Regions from separate parts of the Isoptericola sp. NPDC056618 genome, predicted to be linked through region 1. Evidence: predicted binding sites of a transcription regulator. Region 1 holds the regulator's gene; each other region holds the start of a gene.
The links. The regulator LexA, encoded in region 1, represses DNA repair genes until DNA is damaged. The targets are predictions, from matches to a motif close to TCGAACANNTGTTCGA.
Positions count from the first base shown of each region.

Region 2: a site for LexA is predicted at 2,700-2,715, ahead of ruvA (Holliday junction branch migration protein RuvA). Genes of this name have one in related genera too.
Region 3: a site for LexA is predicted at 5,019-5,034, ahead of ACFQ8T_RS10600 (DUF222 domain-containing protein). Genes of this name have one in related genera too.

Region 1 is NZ_JBHTVZ010000013.1:38,404-45,641, forward strand. It holds gene ACFQ8T_RS15150 (ATP-dependent DNA helicase) at 1-848, shown strand, start outside; gene ACFQ8T_RS15155 (L-lactate dehydrogenase) at 858-1,817, shown strand; gene lexA (transcriptional repressor LexA) at 1,842-2,672, opposite strand; gene ACFQ8T_RS15165 (LysM peptidoglycan-binding domain-containing protein) at 2,919-3,257, shown strand; gene nrdR (transcriptional regulator NrdR) at 3,371-3,853, shown strand; gene ACFQ8T_RS15175 (DUF5302 domain-containing protein) at 3,986-4,165, shown strand; partial or broken gene serA (phosphoglycerate dehydrogenase) at 4,186-5,319, opposite strand; gene ACFQ8T_RS15185 (HelD family protein) at 5,389-7,238, opposite strand, start outside.
Region 2 is NZ_JBHTVZ010000002.1:384,067-391,304, forward strand. It holds gene ACFQ8T_RS04840 (hypothetical protein) at 1-515, shown strand, start outside; gene pdxT (pyridoxal 5'-phosphate synthase glutaminase subunit PdxT) at 558-1,202, shown strand; gene ACFQ8T_RS04850 (YebC/PmpR family DNA-binding transcriptional regulator) at 1,210-1,968, shown strand; gene ruvC (crossover junction endodeoxyribonuclease RuvC) at 2,023-2,613, shown strand; gene ruvA (Holliday junction branch migration protein RuvA) at 2,753-3,388, shown strand; gene ruvB (Holliday junction branch migration DNA helicase RuvB) at 3,381-4,499, shown strand; gene yajC (preprotein translocase subunit YajC) at 4,665-5,108, shown strand; gene secD (protein translocase subunit SecD) at 5,296-7,238, shown strand, end outside.
Region 3 is NZ_JBHTVZ010000006.1:169,474-176,711, forward strand. It holds gene ACFQ8T_RS10565 (alpha-L-fucosidase) at 1-311, shown strand, start outside; gene ACFQ8T_RS10570 (SAM-dependent methyltransferase) at 364-1,110, opposite strand; gene ACFQ8T_RS10575 (SRPBCC domain-containing protein) at 1,299-1,784, opposite strand; gene ACFQ8T_RS10580 (ArsR/SmtB family transcription factor) at 1,762-2,088, opposite strand; gene ACFQ8T_RS10585 (thiamine pyrophosphate-binding protein) at 2,333-3,997, shown strand; partial or broken gene ACFQ8T_RS10590 (GNAT family N-acetyltransferase) at 4,025-4,375, shown strand; gene ACFQ8T_RS10595 (hypothetical protein) at 4,531-4,941, opposite strand; gene ACFQ8T_RS10600 (DUF222 domain-containing protein) at 5,068-6,615, shown strand; gene ACFQ8T_RS10605 (dihydrofolate reductase family protein) at 6,645-7,211, opposite strand.

The DNA.
Region 1 (7,238 bases):
GGGCCGGCGACGGCGTCACGCGCCTGCACGCCGCGCCGCTGGCGGTGGCGGGGCTCATCCGCACGCACCTCCTGGGCGAGGCGACCGGCGTGTTCACGTCGGCCACCCTCACGCTCGGCGGCACCTTCGACCCGGTGGCGCGCTCGCTCGGCCTCGCGGGCTCGGGCGGTTCCGACGAGACGGCGGACTGGTCCGGGCTGGACGTCGGCAGCCCGTTCGACTACCCGCGCCAGGGCATCCTCTACGTCGCGCGGCACCTGCCCGCGCCTGGGCGGGAACCGACCACGGACGCCCAGCTCGACGAGATCGCGGGACTGATCGAGGCCGCGGGAGGACGGACTCTCGGGCTGTTCTCGTCCCGCCGAGCGGCGCAGGCCGCGGCGGAGGCGATGCGCGAACGGCTGGACGTGCCCGTGCTGTGCCAGGGCGACGACCAGCTGCCGACGCTCGTCAAGGCGTTCGCCGACGACCCGAAGACCTGCCTGTTCGGCACGCTGTCCCTGTGGCAGGGCGTGGACGTCCCGGGCCCGAGCTGCCAGCTGGTGCTCGTGGACCGGATCCCGTTCCCGCGCCCGGACGACCCGGTGAAGGCGGCCCGTGCCCGCTCCGTGGAGCAGGCGGGCGGCAACGGGTTCATGCAGGTCTCGGCCACGCACGCCGCCCTGCTGCTGGCGCAGGGCGCCGGCCGGCTCGTGCGCACGGGGGAGGACCGCGGCGTCGTGGCCGTGCTCGACCCCCGGCTCGCGACCGCCCGCTACGGCTCCTTCCTCACCCGGTCCATGCCGGACTTCTGGCCGACCACCGACGGGGAGCTCGTCCGCGCTGCGCTCCGGCGCCTCGACACATAGCGTGTGGCCGTGGACGAGACACGCAGGACGACCAAGCTCGCGATCGTCGGGGCGGGCGCGGTGGGCTCCACCCTCGCGTACGCAGCGCTGGCCCGGGGCGCGGCCCGGTCCGTCGCCCTCCTGGACGTCAACCGCGCGAAGGTCGAGGCCGAGGTGCTCGACCTTCGGCACGGGGGCATGTTCATCCCCCAGGCCGAGATCGACGGCTCGGACGACGTGGAGGTCTGTCGCGGCGCCGACATCGTCGCGGTGACGGCGGGAGCCAAGCAGAAACCCGGCCAGAGCCGCCTCGACCTGGCCGAGGCGACGGTCGGCCTCACGCGGTCCATCCTGCCGGGCCTGCTCGAGGTGGCCCCGGACGCCGTGTTCCTCATGGTCACCAACCCGGTCGACGTCGTCACCTACGCCGCGCAGGAGATCAGCGGCCTGCCCCGGGGCCGGGTGTTCGGCAGCGGGACCGTCCTCGACTCGTCCCGGCTGCGCGACGCGCTGGCCCGCCACTGCGGGGTGGCCGTCGGGAACGTGCACGCGAACATCGCGGGCGAGCACGGCGACTCGGAGATCGTGCTGTGGAGCTCCGCGACGATCGCCGGCGTGCCTCTCCTGGACTGGCGGCCGTTCCGGGGGCACCCGCCCCTCGACGAGCCCGCCCGGCGGCGCATCGCGACCGACGTCGTGGAGTCCGCCTACCGCGTCATCGCCGGCAAGGGGGCGACCAACTACGCGGTCGGTCTGGCGGCCACCAGGATCATCGAGGCGGTGCTCAACGACGAGCACCGCGTGATGAACGTGTCGTCGCGCCTCGACGACTTCTACGGCATCAGCGACGTCTGCCTGTCGGTACCGTCGCTCGTCGGCCGACGGGGCGTGGCGGAGACGATCGACACCCCGCTGTCGGACGACGAGGTCGCCGGGCTGCGCGCGTCGGCCGAGAACATGCGGGCCGTGCAGCAGCGCCTCGGGTTCTGACGGCCCGGGGCGCCGCACCGGCGCTCAGAGGCTGCGGAGCACCGCCACGACCCGGCCGAGCACCTGCGCCTCGTCGCCCGGGATGGGGGAGTAGGCGGCGTTCTGCGGCAGCAGCCAGGTGTGCCCGTCGGCCTGCTTGAAGGTCTTGACCGTGGCTTCGCCGTCGATCATCGCGGCGACGACCTCCCCGTTCTCGGCGACGGGCTGGCTGCGCACGACCACCCAGTCGCCGTCGCAGATCGCGGCGTCGACCATCGAGTCGCCCGCGACCTTGAGCAGGAACAGGTCGCCGTCGCCGACGACCTGCCGGGGGAGCGGGAAGACGTCCTCGACGACCTGCTCCGCGAGGATGGGGCCTCCGGCGGCGATCCGGCCGACCAGCGGGACGTAGGACGGGGCCTGGGCCGGCTGCGCGTCGGACGCGGCGAGCGACCCGGCCACGTACCCGGGAGCGGGGTCGGCGTCGGGAGCGGCGGCCACGACGGCGGGCGTCTCGGGGTCGACGACCTCGATCGCGCGCGGCCGGTTGGGGTCGCGGCGCAGGTAGCCCTTGCGCTCGAGCGTGGTGAGCTGGTGCTTGACCGAGGACGGGCTCGCCAGGCCCACGGCCTCGCCGATCTCGCGCATGGTCGGCGGGTAGCCGCGGGCCTCGACGGAGCTGCGGATGGTCTCGAGCACGCGCCGCTGGCGGGGCGTGAGGCGGTCGGACGACGGAGAGAGCTCGCTCACCGACGCCAGCGCGGTCGTGGAGGCGCCGGCCGTCGTGGTGGCCGCGTCCTCGAGGGTGTCGTCCTGGGCAGCCCATGGCGTCGCCGTCGTCGTGGACGCCGGGGCCTGGTCCCGTCCGCTGGTCATCGCGTTCTCCGTCCTGCAGGGCGCGGCCCGTGGGCGGGCCGATGAAATCCGACAAACCTTCCATCGCGCTGTCGGCCACTCTAAGCCAGTTCCGGCCCGACATCAAACATCTGTTCGATCGGACCTCGACCGTGTCGCCGGGACGTGGTACACCTAGTACAGCAGTTCGACGTACAGGTGTTCGAAGAACAGACGTTCGACGGAGCGGCCGCCTCGCGCGGCACCACGTGGACCGGAGGCAGGACGATGCAGAACGCACGCAGCACCAGCGACGCGCACGGTTTCCTCGGGCTCGGAGGGCTCCGGCTCACCCGCAGGGGCCGGGTGGTGGTCGCGGCCCTCGTGCTCCTCGTGCTCGTGGGCGCGGGGCTGTTCGGCCAGCGCGCCGTCGCCGAGTCGCCGGGCGCGGGCGTCGAGGTCCGGCTCCAGACGGTGGCGCCCGGCGACACCCTCTGGCAGTACGCGCAGCAGGTGCGCGACACGGGCGAGGATCTGCGCGACGTGGTCGCCGAGCTCCGCGACCTCAACGGGCTCACGTCGGCGGAGCTCCAGACCGGGCAGGTCGTGGTGCTCCCGCTGGACTGACGGCGAGGACCGGCGCGCCCGCCGCGGGGATCCTGCTTGCGCGGACGGTCGCCCGCCGCTTACCTTGTCGGGCAGCCGGGCGCCGGTCCGGAGCCGAGCGCAGGAGACCAGCGATGCACTGCCCGTTCTGCCGCCATGCGGACTCGCGAGTCGTCGACTCGCGCACCTCCGACGACGGCTCGTCCATCCGACGTCGGCGTCAGTGCCCCGCGTGCCAGCGCCGGTTCACCACGATCGAGACGGCCAGCCTGTCGGTGGCCAAGCGCTCCGGGGTGACCGAGCCCTTCAGTCGGGACAAGGTCGTGGCGGGCGTGCGCAAGGCGTGCCAGGGCCGGCCGGTGAGCTCCGACGACCTCGCCGTCCTCGCGCAGAAGGTCGAGGAGACCCTGCGCGCCTCCGGCCGCCCCGAGATCGAGGCGAACGAGGTCGGTCTGGCGATCCTCGGGCCGCTGCGCGAGCTGGACGAGGTCGCCTACCTGCGCTTCGCCAGCGTCTACCAGTCGTTCGAGTCCCTCGAGGACTTCGAGTCGGCGATCACCTCGCTGCGGGCGGAGCGGGACGAGCGCGCCACCGCCGGCAGCGGCACGACCGCCTGACGCCCGGGTCGCCCGGTCCGGGCGAAATGCCCTGGCGCGGGGTGGCGGCCCGGGGCATGCTGGACGCCACCAGGTGCTGCGTGGCCCCGCCGCGCGAGCACACCCACCCCGACGGACGACGAGGTGACCGCGATGACGGACGACTCCAGGGCGAAGCCCTCCGAGGACACGAAGGCGCGCTTCCGGGAGGCGCTGGAGAAGAAGAACGCCGCCAGCCACCCGACCGCCGGCAAGGACGGCAACACTGGCCAGGTGCACGGCTCGGAGACGACCGGGCCCGTGCAGAAGATGTTCCGCCGCAAGTCGGGCTGAGCACCGGCCGACGCGCCGCGCTGGGTGACGTCCGAGATGTCGGTCACCACGTAGCCGATCTCGCCGCGCGTCGCGAGCATCTGCGCCTCGATGTTGGCGCCGTGGTCGGCGAAGACCTGGTTCACGCGGGCGAGGACGCCGGGCACGTTGCGGTGCAGCAGCATGATGCGGCCGACGCCCGTGTGCGCGAGCTGGAGGTTCGGGAGGTTCACCGACAGCGTCGTGGACCCGGTCGCCACGAAGTCGCGCAGCTTCTTGGACACGAACTCGCCGATCGCCTCCTGGGCCTCCTCGGTCGAGCCGCCGACGTGCGGGGTGAGGATGACGTTCGGCAGGCCGCGCAGCGGCGACGTGAAGCCGTCGCCGCGCTTCTTCGGCTCGGTCGGGAAGACGTCGACGGCCGCGCCGCCGAGGTGGCCGGAGAGGATGTGCTCCCGCAGCGCCTCGACGTCCACGACGAAGCCGCGCGACAGGTTGAGGAAGATCGCGCCGGGCTTCATGCCGGCGAACAGGTCCGCCCCGAAGAGGCCGGCGTTGCCCGCCCGCCCGTCCACGTGGATCGTCACGGCGTCCGCCTCGGCGAGCAGCTCCTCGATGGTCTCGACGCGGTGCGCGTTGCCGAGCGCGAGCTTCTCGGCGGTGTCGTAGAAGACCACCCGCATGCCGAGGTTCTCGGCGAGCACCGACAGCTGGGAGCCGATGTTCCCGTAGCCGATGATGCCCAGCGTCCGGCCCCGCACCTCGTGCGAGCCCTCCGCCGTCTTGTCCCAGACGCCGTCGTGCAGCGCCTTGTCGCGCACCGTGAGGCGGCGCGTCAGGGCGATGATCTCCGAGATCGCGAGCTCGACGACGGAGCGCGTGTTCGAGTAGGGCGCGTTGAACACGGCCACGCCGTGGGCGGCGGCGGCCTCGAGGTCGATCTGGTTGGTGCCGATGGAGAACGTGCCGACGGCCTGCAGGCCGGGGACGCTCTCCAGGACCTTGCGGGTGACGGTGGTCTTGGACCGGATGCCGAGGATCTGGAAGTCCGCGAGGGACTCGATCAGCTCGGACTCGTCGAGCGCGCCGGGGCGCGTGACGACCTCGATGCCCGCATCACGAAGATTCTGGGCAGCGACGGGGTGGACGTTCTCGAGAAGGAGGGCTCGCAGCACGAGGCCATGGTGCGCCGTGCGGGCCCGCGCCCACAAACGCGTCTCACCGTTGCGGTGCCACCTCCGGCGTCACGCCGCGACGAGCTCCACGATGCCGGCGGGCAGGGCACGCTCGTGCACGACGACGAGGCGTTGGGTGGGGCGCGTCATCGCGACGTACAGGTCCGACGCCCCGCCGGGGCCCTCCGCGACGGCCGCCGGCTCGACCAGCACGACGGCGTCGAACTCCAGCCCCTTGGCCGCGCGCGGGTCGAGCACGCTCACCTGGGCGTCCTCCGGGCGCTGGGCGAGCAGGCGCGCGCCCTCGGCCGGCCCGAGGGTGTCGGGCAGGACGGACTCGACCGCGGCCCGGATCGCCTCGACCTGGTCGGCCGCGGCCACCACCGCCACCCGCCCGGCGCCGTCGGAGCCGACGAACTCGCGCGCGAGGGAGACCGCGTGGCCCACGACCTCCTGGACCAGCACCGGACGCGCGGGACCCGAGGGCGTGACCCGGGCGAGCTCCAGCGCGCCGTCGACCTGCCGGGCGGCGGTGAGCGGCGAGACGGGGAGCGCGGCCTCCGCGGCCATCCGCTGCGCGGCGTCCGCGACCGCGGCCGGGGTGCGGTAGGAGACCGTCAGCTCCTCCTGGCGCCAGGAGTCGCCGAGCACCGGGTCCAGCGCGCGGGCCCACGACCGGGCGCCCGCGGGGGACGACGTCTGCGCGACGTCCCCGACGATCGTCATCGAGCGCGTGGGCACGCGGCGCACCAGCATCCGCCACGCCATGGGGGAGAGCTCCTGCGCCTCGTCGACGACCACGTGGCCGTACGTCCAGGTGCGGTCCTCCGCGGCGCGCTCCGCCGTCGTCAGCCGCGGCCCGGTGGACTCGAAACGGGAGGCCAGCGTCTCGGCGTCCACCAGGCCGCCGCCCGCGCCGGTGGACTCGAGCACGGACCGGGCGTACTCCAGCTCCGCGGCGCGCTCGGCGGCGCGCGCCCGGGCCTCGGCCCTGGCGATCGAGCCGTCCTCGCCGAGCAGCTCGGCGGCCTCGTCGAGCAGGGGGACGTCGGCCTCGGTCCAGGGTGCGTCCGGGTCGCGCCGGAGGGCCGCTCGTTCGCTCGCGGACAGCTCGGGCGCGGCCTCCGCCAGCCGGTGCGGCTTGGCGAAGAGATCGGCGACGAGCTTCTCGGGGCTGATCGGGAACCAGGCCAGGTTGAGGGCGACCCGCACGTCCCGGTGGGAGCGCAGGTCCTCGGTGACCATCGCGACGTCCTCGGGGGCGAGCTCGGTGTCGGCCGCGGCGCGGTACTGGTCCACGAGGCGCGCGAGCATGTCGCGCACGAAGGCGGCGCGGGCCTCGTTGTGCGGCTTGTGCGTCCGGCGCGCGCGGCCGATCGCGTCGCGCACGTCCCGGCGGCGCACGACGAGGTCGTACCCCTCGAGCCGGAAGCGGACGTCGCGCTCCGGGACGCGCTCGCGGGCGCGCACGGCGCGGCGCACGACGTCGCGCCACACCAGCCGCCCCTTGATCTCGGTGGCGGCGGGGGTGTCGGCCAGGTCGGCCCGGACGCCGGGCAGCAGCTCGCCCACGGTGGTCGCGACGACGCCGGTCTCGCCGAGCGAGGGCAGCACCTGGTCGATGTACCGCAGGAAGGCGCGGCTCGGGCCCACGAGGAGGACGCCGCTGCGCTCGAGCACGCGACGGTGCGCGTACAGGAGGTACGCGGCGCGGTGCAGGGCGACGGCGGTCTTGCCCGTGCCGGGGCCGCCCTGCACGACGAGAGCGCCGGCGAGTTCGGCACGGATGATGCGGTCCTGCTCGGACTGGATCGTCGCGACGATGTCGGTCATCCGACCCGTGCGGCGCGCGGCCAGCGAGGCGAGGAGGGCGCCCTCGCCGGAGAGCGTCGACGCGGCGAGGGAGCCGTCGTCGCCCT
Region 2 (7,238 bases), on a different contig from region 1:
CGGACACGGGGACCGGCTGCGGCGGGGGGTCCGGTGGCACCGCGACGGTCCCCGCGGGCGGGACCGTGGCGCTGTGCGTAGCGGTGGCGGTCTCGGCCACGGCCCCCTCCACCACGCAGGGCCAGAGCGGCGGCGTGTCCGTGGCGCTGGCGGCGACGATCCCGGGCACCTCGTGGACCGACACGGGCACGGTGACCAGCGCCGCGGTCTCCGCCGCGACGGTCTCCGCCCCGACGAACCTGACGTGCGGCCTGCTGGGGATCGGGTCGGTGACGTTCAACTGGACGGCGGCGGCGGGCGCCACCCGCTACACCTTCGGCTACGGTCCGGGCGGGAGCACGCAGGCGCAGGTGGCCGCGGGGACGACGACCTACCAGGTCACTGCGGCCGCGACCAACGCGACGGCTCGGGTCCGCGCGGACCGCGTCTACCCGGGCGGCACGACCTGGAGCTCGGCGTGGTCCGGCACGCGGCGGTACTCGATCACGCTCGGCCTGCTGGGCACCTGCTCCTGAGCACGCTGCGGGCTTCGCCGACGGTCGCCCTACACTGCCCCGGTGACCACGACGATCGGAGTCCTCGCCCTGCAGGGCGACGTCCGCGAGCACGCGGCCGCGCTCGAGCAGGCGGGGGCGCGCGCCGTGGGCGTGCGCCGCCCGTCCGAGCTGGACGCGGTCGAGGGGCTCGTCCTGCCCGGCGGCGAGTCGACGACGATCGACAAGCTGCTGCGGCTGTTCGAGCTCGCCGACCCGCTGCGGCGGCTGATCGGCGAGGGGCTGCCCGTGTTCGGCTCGTGCGCGGGGATGATCCTGCTCGCGGACCGCATCGAGGGCGGCACCGCCGACCAGCGAACGCTGGGCGGGATGGACGTCGTCGTGCGGCGCAACGCGTTCGGCCGCCAGGTGGACTCGTTCGAGGCGGACCTGCAGGTCGCGGGCGTCTCCGACGCGCCGGGCGGGCGTCCGGTGCGCACCGCCTTCATCCGCGCTCCGTGGGTCGAGGAGGCGGGGCCGGACGTCGAGGTGCTCGCCCGCATACCGGACCGCTGGGCGGACGGCTCCGCGGTGGGGCCCGCCGCCGGTAAGATCGTCGCAGCACGTCAGGGACGGCTGCTCGCCACCGCGTTCCACCCGGAGATCACGGGGGACGCGCGCGTGCACGGGTTGTTCGTCCGGCTCGTCCAAGCATCGCGAAGGAGTTAGGGAGCGCATGTCAGGTCACTCCAAGTGGGCCACGACCAAGCACAAGAAGGCGGCGATCGACGCCAAGCGCGGCAAGCTTTTCGCGAAGCTGATCAAGAACATCGAGGTCGCCGCGCGCACGGGCGGCGGCGACCCGGCCGGTAACCCCACGCTGTTCGACGCCATCCAGAAGGCGAAGAAGTCGTCGGTCCCCAACGACAACATCGACCGCGCGCTCAAGCGCGGCTCCGGCGAGGGCGCCGACGCCGTCGACTACCAGACGATCATGTACGAGGGTTACGGCGCGAACGGCATCGCCGTCCTCGTCGAGTGCCTCACGGACAACAAGAACCGCGCCGCCTCCGAGGTGCGCCTCGCGTTCTCCCGCAACGGCGGCAACCTGGCCGACCCGGGCTCCGTGTCCTACCTGTTCTCCCGCAAGGGCCTCGTCGTGGTGCCGAAGGCGGAGGGCGTCACGGAGGACGACGTCATGCTCGCCGCGCTCGACGCGGGCGCCGAGGAGGTCAGCGACGAGGGCGACGTCATCGAGGTCCTCTCGGAGGCCACCGACCTCGTCGCCGTGCGCACGGCGATCCAGGAGGCCGGCATCGAGTACGACTCGGCCGACTCCATCTGGCACCCCTCCATGGAGGTCGAGGTCGACGTGGAGGGCGCGCGCAAGATCCTGCGCCTCATCGACGCGCTCGAGGACAGCGACGACGTGCAGAACGTCTACGCGAACTTCGACGCCTCCGACGAGGTCATGGCGGCCCTCGACGAGGAGTGACGGCTCCCGGCGCGGGTCGGCCGTCCGCGGCCGCCCGCGTGAGAGGGTGACGACGTGCGCGTGCTGGGGGTGGACCCGGGTCTGACCCGGTGCGGGGTCGGCGTCGTCGACTCGTTGCCGGGCCGGAGGGCCCGGATGGTCGACGTCGGGGTCGTGCGCAGCGAGCCCGAGCTGAGCGTCGACCTCCGGCTGCTGCGCGTCGCCGAGGGGCTCGAGGAGTGGCTCGAGCGCACGGTGCCGGACGTCGTCGCCGTGGAGCGCGTCTTCGCCCAGAACAACCGCGGCACCGTGATGGGCACCGCTCAGGTCGCCGGCCTCGCGATGGTCGCGGCGGCCCGGCGCGGCGTCCCGGTCGCGATGCACACGCCGAGCGAGGTGAAGGCCGCCGTCACCGGGTCCGGCCGCGCCGACAAGGAGCAGGTGCAGCGCATGATCGCGCGCATCCTCGGGCTCGACGAGCTGCCGCGGCCGGCCGACGCAGCCGACGCCCTCGCGCTCGCCGTCACCCACCTGTGGCGACCGTCCGGAGCGCTCCAGGGCGGCGAGCGGAACGAGCTCACCCCGGCCCAGCGCGCCTGGGCCGCTGCCGAGCGCACCGCGCGCACCGGCTCGCACCGCGGCGCACCCTCCCGAGCCCGGCGCTGAGCGGGACCCGGGCCACCCGGTCGCCGTCGTGCGGCTCGTCGAGTGTCGCCCGCCCCGGCGTCGGCACCGGTTGTTACAGTGACGCCTCGTACGGGTGTTCGACGGCCACGTCGACGGCCTCTTCGACGGAAGGACCACGGTGATCGCCTCCCTGACCGGCACGGTCACGCACGTGACGCTGGAGCGGGCCGTGCTCGACGTCGGCGGGGTCGGGTACCTCGTGCACGCCACCCCCGGCACCCTCGCCGGCCTGCGGGTGGGGGAGCGGGCCCAGCTCCACACCACGCTGGTCGTCCGTGAGGACTCGATGACGGTGTTCGGCTTCGCGGAGGCGGACGAGCGGGAGGTCTTCGAGACCGCCCAGTCCGTGTCCGGCGTCGGACCCCGGATCGCTCTCGCCATGCTCGCCGTGCTCACCCCCGACGCCCTGCGCCGCGCCGTCGCGTCCGAAGACCTCGCGGCGCTGCGCCGTGTTCCCGGGGTCGGCCCCAAGAGCGCCCAGCGCCTGGTGCTCGAGCTGTCCGGCAAGCTGGGCGCCCCGACGTCCGCCGCCGGCGCCGTCGTGCCCGACGCGCCGCCCGTCGCCGCGGGAGACCCGGCGCGCGACCAGGTGGTCGAGGCGCTCGTGGGCCTGGGCTGGGCCGCCAAGGTCGCCCAGGACACCGTCGACCGGGTCCTCGCGGACGCGGGCGACGACAACCCGGCCGACAGCCCGATCGACGTCGCGGCCACGCTGCGCGCGGCGCTGCGTTCCCTGGGCGGCCGCCGTGGCTGAGGCGGACGCGGAGTACGGCGGGGAGCGGCTCGTCACCTCCTCGGCCGACGACGTCGAGCGCGCGGCCGAGGCGGCGCTGCGACCGAAGAAGCTGGACGAGTTCGTCGGGCAGCGGGTGGTGCGCGACCAGCTCTCCCTGGTGCTCCAGGCGGCGCTGGCGCGGGACGCGTCTCCCGACCACTTGCTCCTGTCCGGACCTCCCGGGCTCGGCAAGACGACGCTGGCGATGATCATCGCCGCCGAGCTCGGCACCTCGCTGCGGGTCACGAGCGGCCCGGCGATCCAGCACGCGGGCGACCTGGCGGCGGTGCTCTCCTCGCTCGAGGAGGGCGAGGTCCTCTTCATCGACGAGATCCACCGGCTGGCCCGCCCGGCCGAGGAGCTGCTGTACGTCGCGATGGAGGACTTCCGCGTCGACGTCGTCGTCGGCAAGGGGGCGGGCGCGAGCGCGATCCCGCTGGCGCTGCCGCCGTTCACCGTCGTCGGCGCGACGACGAGGTCGGGCCTGCTGCCCGCCCCGCTGCGCGACCGCTTCGGGTTCACCGGGCACCTCGACTTCTACGACGCCGCCGAGCTGGAGCGCGTCATCACCCGGTCCGCCGGCCTGCTCGGCGTCGACATCCAGCACGCCGCAGCGCACGAGATCGCGGGCCGGTCGCGCGGCACCCCCCGCATCGCCAACCGCCTGCTGCGCCGCGTGCGCGACTGGGCCCAGGTGCGCGGGGACGGCAGCCTCGACCTCCGGGCGGCCCGGGCGGCGCTGGAGGTCTACGAGGTCGACCCGATCGGCCTGGACCGGCTGGACCGTGCCGTGCTCGACGCCGTCTGCCGCCGGTTCGCCGGCGGTCCCGTGGGACTGGGCACGCTCGCGATGACCGTGGGGGAGGAGCCGGACACCGTGGAGACGGTGGCCGAGCCGTATCTCGTCCGCGAGGGGCTCCTGGGCCGCACGCCGCGCGGCCGGGTCGCGACGCAGGCCGCCTGGGAGCACCTCGGGCTCGAGCCGCCGCCCGGCGCGTGGGGCGCGCCGCTCGGGGGGACCTTGTTCGACGGGTCCGCCGGGTCCGCCGGGTCCGACGCGTCCGACAGGGACGCCGGGCCGCCCCAGTAGACTGGGAGCGCCCCCGGCCGCCGACGGCCCAGGGCCGGAACTCGACGGGTGCCGTGCTCGTTGGGGCCGTGTGCGCAGGACACTGCGCCGGCGTGCCGACCGGTGCGCCCCCGACGCCCGGCAGTCGGTCGACGACCGTCGGGCAGCGACAGACAAGGACGCTCCGTGGAACTCATCATCCTCTTCGTGGTCCTCGCCGGCCTCATGTTCTTCATGAGCCAGCGGACGCGCAAGCAGCAGAAGCAGCAGGCCGAGTTCCGGTCGCAGCTCGAGCCGGGTCAGGAGGTCATGACCGGTTCGGGCCTGTTCGGCACGGTCGTGGAGATCGACGAGGCGACCGACACCGTCACCATCGAGACCGGCCCCGGCGGCGCGCAGACCCGCTGGCTGCGCGCGGCCATCGCCAAGCGCGTGGACACGCCGGTCGAGGAGCCCGTGGCCGAGGCCGACGAGACCGACGTCACAACCGACTCCTCCGCGACCGGTACGATCACCTCCGGCGACGGTCACATCGACGTCCCCGACGACCTGTCGAGCCTGGACACCGCGCAGCGGGAGTACCGGGAGCAGCAGCGTCGTGACGAGGGCGAGCCCGGCACCACCAAGTGACAGCATCGAAGTGACAGCACCAGCGACATGGGACGGCGGGCGCTCGCGCCCGTCGGCCTGACGACGCGCCGGTCGGGGCGATCCCGGCCGGCGCCATCACGCGTCGGCCCTGCGGCGGCGCGCAGACGGGAAGAGACAGAAGTTGGCGAACTCACGCACGAAGCGGTCGCGTCCGGTACGCACCCTCGTGGTCTTCACGATCCTGACGATCGTCCTGCCGTTCCTCGCCCTCGGCGCCGGCGTCTTCTGGGACGCCAAGTCCGACTCCAACCCGGACGGCGCGAGCTGGGCCCCGGGGCTGGCGCTCGACCTGCAGGGCGGCACGCAGCTGATCCTGAAGGCGGACACCACCGACGGGTCGCAGGTGACGTCGGCGACGATCGACGAGTCGATCAACGTCATCCGTCAGCGCATCGACTCCTCGGGCGTGTCCGAGGCGGAGATCACCGCGCAGGGCTCCCAGAACATCGTCGTCGGCATCCCCGGCGAGGTGTCGCAGGAGACCATCGACCTCATCTCGCAGCCGGCGCAGATGCGCTTCCGCCCGGTGCTGACGTACGCCGCGGGCACGCCGACCCCCGAGCCGTCCGCCTCGCCCAGCGCCGACGCCGGCGACGCGGCGCAGGACGACGCGGCCAAGGACGACGCCGCCAAGGAGGACGCGACCGCCGAGGACGGCGCCGCCGACGCGCCGAGCGGCAAGGGCGCGGGTGCGCCGCTGGCCGTCCCGACGGACGTCGACCCGTCGGCCACGCCGACCGCCACCGCGACGTCGGGCGACGGCGCCGACCCGTCGCCTACGGCGACCGAGGGGACGGACGAGGGCGCCACGGACGAGGCTGCCGCGACCGACCCGAGCGACCTGGCGCAGATCACGCCGGAGATCCAGAAGCAGTTCGAGGAGCTCGACTGCACAGACCCCGCCAACCTCAAGGGCGGCGGCGGGGACGACCCGGACAGGCCGCTGGTGACGTGCGGCGAGCAGGACGGGCTGAAGTACATCCTCGGCCCGATGGAGGTCGACGGCGTGCACATCTCGTCGGCGAGCTCCGGCCTGGTCCCCGGCGCGAACGGCACCACCACCAACGAGTGGGGCGTCTTCCTCAACTTCGACTCCGTGGGCACGAAGGAGTTCCGCGAGACCACGACCCGTCTGCAGGGCCTCGAGGCGCCGCGCAACCAGTTCGCCATCGTCCTGGACGGGCTCGTCGTCTCGGCGCCGTCCCTGTCCCCGGGCACGATCATCTCCAACGGCCAGGCGACGATCTCCGGGTCGTTCACGCGCGACTCCGCGGCCACGCTGGCCAACCAGCTCAGCTTCGGTGCTCTGCCGGTGCAGTACACGGTCGAGAGCCAGGAGGTCATCTCCGCGACCCTCGGCTCCGAGCAGCTGCGCAACGGCCTGATCGCCGGCCTCATCGGCCTCGCGCTCGTCGTCGTGTACTCGCTGCTGCAGTACCGCACGCTCGGCCTGCTGACGGTCGCGTCGCTGGTGGTCGCGGGCGTGATCACCTACGTGTCGATCGCTCTGCTCTCCTGGGGGATGGGCTATCGGCTCTCGCTCGCGGGCGTCGCCGGCCTGATCGTCGCCATCGGCTTCACGGCGGACTCGTTCATCGTGTACTTCGAACGGATCCGCGACGAGCTGCGCGACGGGCGGACCCTCGCCTACGCGGTCGAGCGCGGCTGGGCCCGCGCCCGGCGCACGGTGCTCGCCGCCAAGGCCGTCAACCTGATCTCCGCGATCATCCTGTACTTCCTCGCCGTGGGCGGCGTGCAGGGCTTCGCGTTCACCCTGGGTCTGACGACGATCATCGACGTCGCCGTCGTGTTCTGGTTCACGCACCCGATGATGGAGGTCCTCACCAAGATCCCGTTCTTCCGGGACGGCCACCTCTGGTCGGGCCTGTCGCCCGAGCGCCTGCGCGCGAGCTCCGGCCCGCGGTACGCGGGCGCCGGCCGGGTGCGGATGCCGCAGCCCGCCGTGGCCGGCGCCGCCGAGGGCCCGGACGCCGGCGCCGAGGCGCCGGGCGAGCGCGTGGTCGCCGAGCCCGTGCACAGCGGTGCACGGCAGGCCCCCGCCGCCCCCGTCACCGACGCCTCCGGGCGCAGGCTGACGATCGCCGAGCG
Region 3 (7,238 bases), on a different contig from region 1:
CTGAGCTCGCGGCCGCCGTCGCGCCCGGGCTGCCGCCCGGCGTCGTGCTCACGCAGCGCGGCGACCGCCTCTACCTCCACCTGTTCGCGTGGCCGTTCGGGCACGTCCACCTGCGCGGGCTCGCGGACCGGGTGCGCTACGCCCAGCTGCTGCACGACGGTTCCGAGCTGCGCACGTCGGTGTCCGACCCGGACCAGAAGGCGTGGAACACCAACCCCGGCGGGCAGCCGCCCGGCACGCTCACGCTGCACCTGCCCACGGCGCGCCCCGACGTCGCCGTGCCGGTGGTCGAGCTGTTCCTGGACGCCTAGCACCCGCGCGGTCGGCGGACGGGCCGGGCCCGCCCGCCGACCGCGGCCCTGATCAGCGGGCGATCAGCGCGAACACGCCCCACCCGAAGTGCACGCGCGCGCCGGCCGCGTACTGCTGCGGCTCGGTGGCCAGGAGGCGACGGACGTCGTCGTGCAGCTCGTCGTCCGGGTGGGTGTCCGCCCAGCGGCGCATGGTCAGCCACTGGGGCGCCATGTAGCGGTCCCAGGACTCCTCGGTGGCGCAGACCATCTCGACGACGTCGTACCCGAGGCCGCCGAACGACGCCAGCAGCTCGGGAAGCGCCAGGTAGGCGTCTGCGGACTCCACTCCGCACGCCGCGAGGGCGGCGGGGGACGTCGGAATCACGCGCCAGTACGGCTCGCCGACCAGCAGCATCCCGCCGGGCCGGACGCTCCTGCGCAGCAGGTCCAGGGTGCCGGGCACCCCGCCGCCGATCCAGGTCGCGCCCACGCAGGCACCGACGTCGACGGGCTCGTCGGCCACGTAGCCGGCTGCGTCCGCCTCGACGAAGCGAACGGCGTCGCCGACGCCGAGCTCGTCGGCGCGCGCCCGGGCGGCGGCGACGAAGTCGGGGTTGAGGTCCACCCCCCGCCCGGTGACGCCGTGGTCACGCGCCCAGGTGGACAGCATCTCGCCGGACCCGCAGGCCAGGTCGAGGAAGCGCGTGCCCGCGGGAAGGTCGAGCCGCTCCCCGAGGTCGGCGAGCTGTCGCTCGGTCAGCGGGTTGTGGATGCGATGGCGGGACTCACGGACGGAGAAGATCCTCAGGTCGACCATGGTGGTGCTCCTTGCACGGGTTCCGGTGGGTGCGCTCGTGGCAGCGGGCAGGCCCGCTCGCCGACACCGGGACCGTCATCGTGCATCACACCTCTCAGTCACCGCCCTGGTACGCGACCGGCGGGGCTCCCTGCGAGCCGGCCGCGACGCTACGGCAGACCCGCCCCGACGATCCACGGTTTTCCCGGTCATGCCGTGCCGGCCGCCCGCTGCAGCCCGCTCAGGTCGACGGCCCAGCCGTCGGCGCCGCCGACGGCGTCGCGCATCCCCTCCCAGCCTTCCCCGTGCCGCTCGAGGTGCCGGTGCTCGAGGACGACGCGGCTGCGGCGTTCGTCGACCGCGACGAACGAGACGTGCACCTCGCTGCAGCGCGCAGGGTCGGTCTCGACCTCCCAGCGCGGCGACACGTCCCAGGTGAAGACGAACCGCGCGGGACGCTCGACGACGAGCACGCGGGCGATCCTGCAGCGGCGCCCGGCGGAGTCGACCTCCGTGATGGAGCCGCCGGCCCGGAGCTCGACGTCCATGTCGACGGTGTCGTCGAGCAGGTGGTGGGACGGGTCCCACCAGGTCGACATCTGCCGCGTGAACACGTCGAAGACGTGCTCGACCGGGGCGGCGACGTCCACGGAGACGGACACCGGGGCGGTCTCAGGTCGGGTCGGGGTGGTCATGGAAGGTCTCCTCTGCGACGGAGGCGAAGCTGTCGAGCGAACGGCGCCAGAACAGGTCCAGGTACTCGCGGAGCATCGCGAGCCCCTCAGGGTCGGCGCGATAGACGCGGCGGGTGCCGACGGCCTCGTCGGCGACCAGCCGGGCGTCCTTGAGCACGCGCAGGTGCTGCGAGACGGCCGGGCGGCTCACGGGCAGCCCGGCGGCGAGCTCCCCGACCGACGACGGCCGGGCCGCGACGCGCTGGTAGATCTCGCGCCGCGTGGGGTCCGCCAGGGCGGCGAACCCGGATACGTCAGTAGCCACTTACGGTAAGTTACGCCTGACCGTCTGCCTCCACAAGACCCCGTCGGAGATCGCGCCCGACCGGTGGATATACTCGCGGCGTCGAGGCGGACCCGCGCCGCCTTGCGCTCGAAAAAGGGGCGCACGGCAGCCCGGTCACCGGCAGGCACCGCTGCACCGCCAGCGCGTCGGACCCGGCGTCGGGACCGCACGGGACACATACGGACCGCACCACTCATCCGTCACTGTTCCCCTGGAGGCCCCCGTGCCCACCGTGTCCGCCCATGTCGCCCGCACCCTCGCCCAGCACGTCGACCACGTCTTCGGCGTCATGGGCAACGGCAACGCCTGGTTCCTCGACGACGTCGAGCGCACCGCGGCCGCCCGGTTCACCGCCGTCCGGCACGAGGCCGGCGGCGTCGTGGCCGCCGACGCCTACTTCCGGGCCTCCGGCCGCATCGCCGCCGCGACCGTCACGTACGGCGCGGGCTTCACCAACACGCTGACGGCGCTCGCCGAGGCCGCGCAGGCCCGCGTGCCGCTCGTGCTCCTCGCGGGCGACGAGCCGACGTCGGGCCCGCGCCCGTGGGACGTGGACCAGATCGCGCTGGCCGCCGCCGTCGGCGCGCGCACCTATACCGTCGGTCGCGCGGACGCCGCCGCGACCACCGTCATCGCGATCGAGCACTCGCTCACCTACCGCGTGCCCGTCGTGCTGGCCATCCCCTACGACGTCGCCGCGCTCGAGGCCGGCCCGGTGCCCGAGGCGCCCGAGCCCTCCCTCCCCGGGCCGCTCGCCCCCGCCGGCCCGTTCGACGCCGCCGCCATCACCGCGCTCGCGCGCGCCCTCGCCGGGGCCGAGCGACCCCTGCTCCTCGCGGGCCGCGGCGCCTGGCTGGCCGGCGCGAGCTCGGCGCTGGGCGAGCTCGCGGACGCCACCGGGGCGCTCACGGCGACGACGGCGCTGGGCCGCGGCGTCTTCCCCGACGGGCGGTACGACCTCGGCGTCGCCGGCGGGTTCGGCGCCGACGGCGCGATGGCGCTGGTGCGCGAGGCGGACGTCGCGGTCGTCGTGGGCGCCTCGCTCAACCAGTTCACGATGCGGTTCGGCGAGCTCTTCTCCCCCGGCACCCGCGTCGTCCAGGTGGACGTCGCGCAGGCCGCGACGCACCGCCACGTGGGCTCGTTCGTCCGCGGGGACGCCGCGCTCGTGACGCGCGCCCTGCTCGACGAGCTGCGCGCCCTGGGCGCCGCGCCGTCGGGCTGGCGCGACTCCGTCGGCGTCGCCGCCGCCCGCACGTACGACACCGGGCCCGCGGACGGCCTCGCCGCCGACGGCCGGCTCGACCCGCGCGGCGTCGCGAGCCGCATCGGCGCGCTGCTCCCCGCCGACCGGGTGGTCGTGTCCGACGGCGGCCACTTCATCGGCTGGGCCAACATGTACTGGCCCGTGGCGTCGCCCGACCGGATGATGATGGTCGGCACCGCCTTCCAGTCCATCGGGCTCGGCTTCCCCAGCGTCGCCGGCGCGGCCGCGGCCCAGCCGGACGCCACCGTCGTGCTCACCACCGGCGACGGCGGTGGGCTCATGGCCCTCGCCGACCTCGAGACCGCCGTGCGCACCGCCGGCGGCCGCGGCGTCGCCGTCGTGTGGAACGACGCCGTCTACGGCGCCGAGGTGCACGTCTACGGGCGCCAGGGCCTCGCCGAGGAGCCCATGCGCATCCCCGAGACCGACTTCGCCGCGCTCGCCGCCGCCGTCGGCGCGGAGGGCGTCGTGGTGCGCAGCCTCGCCGACCTCGACCGGCTCGGCACCTGGGCGCGCGAGCCCGTCGACCAGCGCCGGTTCCTCATGCTCGACTGCCGCGTGTCGCCCACCGTCGTCGCGCCGTACCAGGAGGAGATCCTGCGCGTGAACCGCACGCGGTAGCTCGGCGGGCCGCGCCAGACTGCACCCATGCTGATCAGCCGGGCGACCACCGCCGACGTCGCAGGCCTCGCACGACTCCTGTGCATCGACACCGCCGGCGAGGGGGTCGACGACCAGGCGGTCGACGAGTTCGCCATCGATCTCGATCGCTGGTGGGCCGACCGCGGCGACTCCCACGCCGCCTTCGTCGCCCGGAGCGCGAGAGGGGAGGTCGTCGGCATGGCATGGGTGGCGTTCGTCCCGCGCGTCCCGCGCCCCGGTGCCACCCGCCGGATGTCGGCGGACATCCAGACCGTCTTCATCCGCTCGGACCACCGCGGTCGCGGCCTCGGCACCGCGCTCGTGGAGGCCGCGTCGGAGCACGCGACGCGGCGCGGCGCGGCGCGGCGCACGCGACCGTCCACTCGAGCCGCAGGGCGGTGCCCGTCTACGAGCGGCTCGGCTTCGCGTCCTCCCCGCAGCTCCTGCGGACGACGGCTCCTGGGACGTGAGCCCAGGAGCGGTCGTGGGCCGGTTCGTCCCGGGTCGGGGCGTCAGCCTTCGCGGGGCTCGCTCTGGCCGCTCTGGACCAGGAACTGCTCCCCGCTGCACGAGTCGGGGAGGTGCTCGGTGACGCTGCTGGTCACGCCGCCGCCCAGGTACACCTGCTCGCCGACGGTCAGGGTGAGCCCGAAGGCCTCGAGCGTCCGGGCCTGCGGGTCCCACGCGAAGTCGGAGGGGAACACGGGCACGGTCGTCGTGCCGCCGTTCTCGACGACCAGGCAGCCGTCGACCAGCTGGAGCTGGCCGTCCAACGCCGCCGCGTCGCCCTCGTTCCACGGCCCGGTGCGCACGTACGACGCGGCGGGCGACGTCGGGTCGACCGGCGGCGGGTCGTCGGTGCAGGCGGTCGCCAGGACGAGGACGACCGCCGCGACGGCGCCGGCGCGGCGGGCATTCTTCACACTCTCATGATGCTGGGCGCGCTCGCCGCGCGGAAGCGGTGGACCTGCTCTCGGGTCGCTTCACCCGGCGACAGGTCTCGAACGCCTGTTCGACGTCGTGTCGGTGGCGGGTGGTTGAGTACTCGTATGGCCACCCCGCCCAGCACCGCCGCTTCCCGGCTGGATGCTGCGCTGGACCAGGCCGCGGACGAGCAGGTGGTGGTGAACGCGGCGGCGGGTCGCCGCACGGTCGCGCTGGCTCGGGTCCTGGGCGCGGCGCGGGTGGTGCCGGAGGCGTTGCTGGACGTCGGGGTGGAGCGGGTCGCGTCGGCGGCGCCGGAACGACGCTCCTCGGTCGCGCACCGCGCGCTGGTCGCGGAGGTCGCGTGCATGCTCGGGGTCAGCGAGCACGTCGCAGCCGGCTGGCTCGCGGACGCCGACGTCCTGGCCTCGAAGGCGACCGCGACCCTGGAGGCGTTGTGCGCGGGGTCGATCACCTACCAGCACGCGGCCAAGCTCGCGGACGCAGTAGGCGACCTGCCCCCGAGCGTCGCAGGGCAGGTCGAGCGCGCGGTCCTGGGCAGGGCTCCCGGCATGACGGCGGCCCGGTTCGGGGTGCTCGCGCGCGCCGCCCGCGACCGGCTGCACCCCGTGCCCGCCGAGGTCCGGCATCAGGCCGCCGCCCTGAAGGCGGGCGTCTGGGTCGACGACGGCTCCGACGGGATGTCCTGGCTGACCGCGCACCTGCCGACCCCGGTCGCGCGTGCCGCCTACGACCGCCTGCACCGCACCGCCACGAGAGCGAAGACGACCGGTGACCCGCGCGGGGTCGGGCAGCTGCGCGCCGCGACCCTCACGGCCCTACTCCTCGACGAGGATCACACCAGGAACGAGGCAGACCCTCCGGGCCGGGAGACCGACCCAGCCAGCCCGCCGGGCACACCACCAGGATCAGCACCGGGGACCGCGCCGGGATCCGGACCGCCGGGCCTGCCAGACCCGTCAACCGCCCCTACTTGCGCCCCTCTTCCCGACCCGCTCGCCACACTGGCCCGGACCGTCAGACCCGCGGTCCACGTGACCGTCCCGATCACGACGCTCACCGGCACCGGCGAGAGTCCGGGCCTGCTGGACGGCACCATCCCCGTCGACGCGGAGACCGCACGCCACCTGGTCGCCCGCGCGCCCACCCTGCGGCGCCTGCTCACCGACCCCGTCACCGGCGCCCTGCTCACCGTCGACCGGCGTTCCTACGTCGTGCCCGCCGACCTGCGCGCGTTCCTCACCCAGCGCGACCTGACCTGTCGGTTCCCCGGCTGCCGCATCCCCGCCCGACGCTGCGACCTCGACCACACCACCGCCTGGGAACACGGCGGCACCACCGACTCCACCAACCTCGCCGCGCTGTGCCGCCGCCATCACACGCTCAAGCACGAGTCCCGATGGACCGTCGAACACCTCGCCGGCCCGGACCGAGCCGGCGTCCTGGCTTGGACCTCACCCCGCGGCCGCACCTACCTCACAACGCCCGGATCCGCCGACCACACTCTCGGCGACCTCGACGAGTGGGCCAGCGAAGCCGACCACCTCGTCCTCCAGCCCGCGCCGACGATCGACCCGACCGACGCGGCCCTCCCGCCGGAGCAGACCGCCGACCCGGTCGCCGTGCGCGACGACGGCGACCCGCCGTTCTGACGGCGGCCCAGCGACGGCCTGGCGGCGGCTCAGTCCGCGCCGGGCGGGCCGTCCAGCACGGTCGGTGCGTACTCCAGCAGCGGCAGCCGACCGTCGAGGGTCCGGTGCTGGAGGAGGTCCAGCCGGACGTCGGGCCAGCCGTCGTACAGCCGGTCGTGGCCGGTGGCGCCGTTGACGACCGGGAACACGACGACCCGCACGCGGTCGACGAGTCCCGCCCGCAGCAGGGAGCGGCACAGGCTGGGGCTGCCGATGGTCCGGAGCGCGACGTCGTCCTGCTTCATCGCGCGCACGGCCTCGACGGCGTCGCCCGCGACGAGCGTGGTGTTCGCCCAACCCAGCGGCTCGGTGAGGGTCCGCGAGAACACGACCTTGGGGCGCGCGGTGACCTCGGCCATCTCCTCCTCGCCCGTCTCGGCGAAGCCCGCGAACAGCCGGTACGTCGTGGCGCCCAGCAGGGTCGTGTACTCCTGCCGGCCGTCCTCCTCGAGGAACGCGAAGTAGTCCGGCCCGCCCATACCCCACAGGCCGGGCCACCCGTCGGCGGATCCGAACCCGTCGAGCGAGGTGATGTAGTCGATCATCAGGTCGGCCATCGTCGGGCCCTCCTCGGCCGCTGGGCA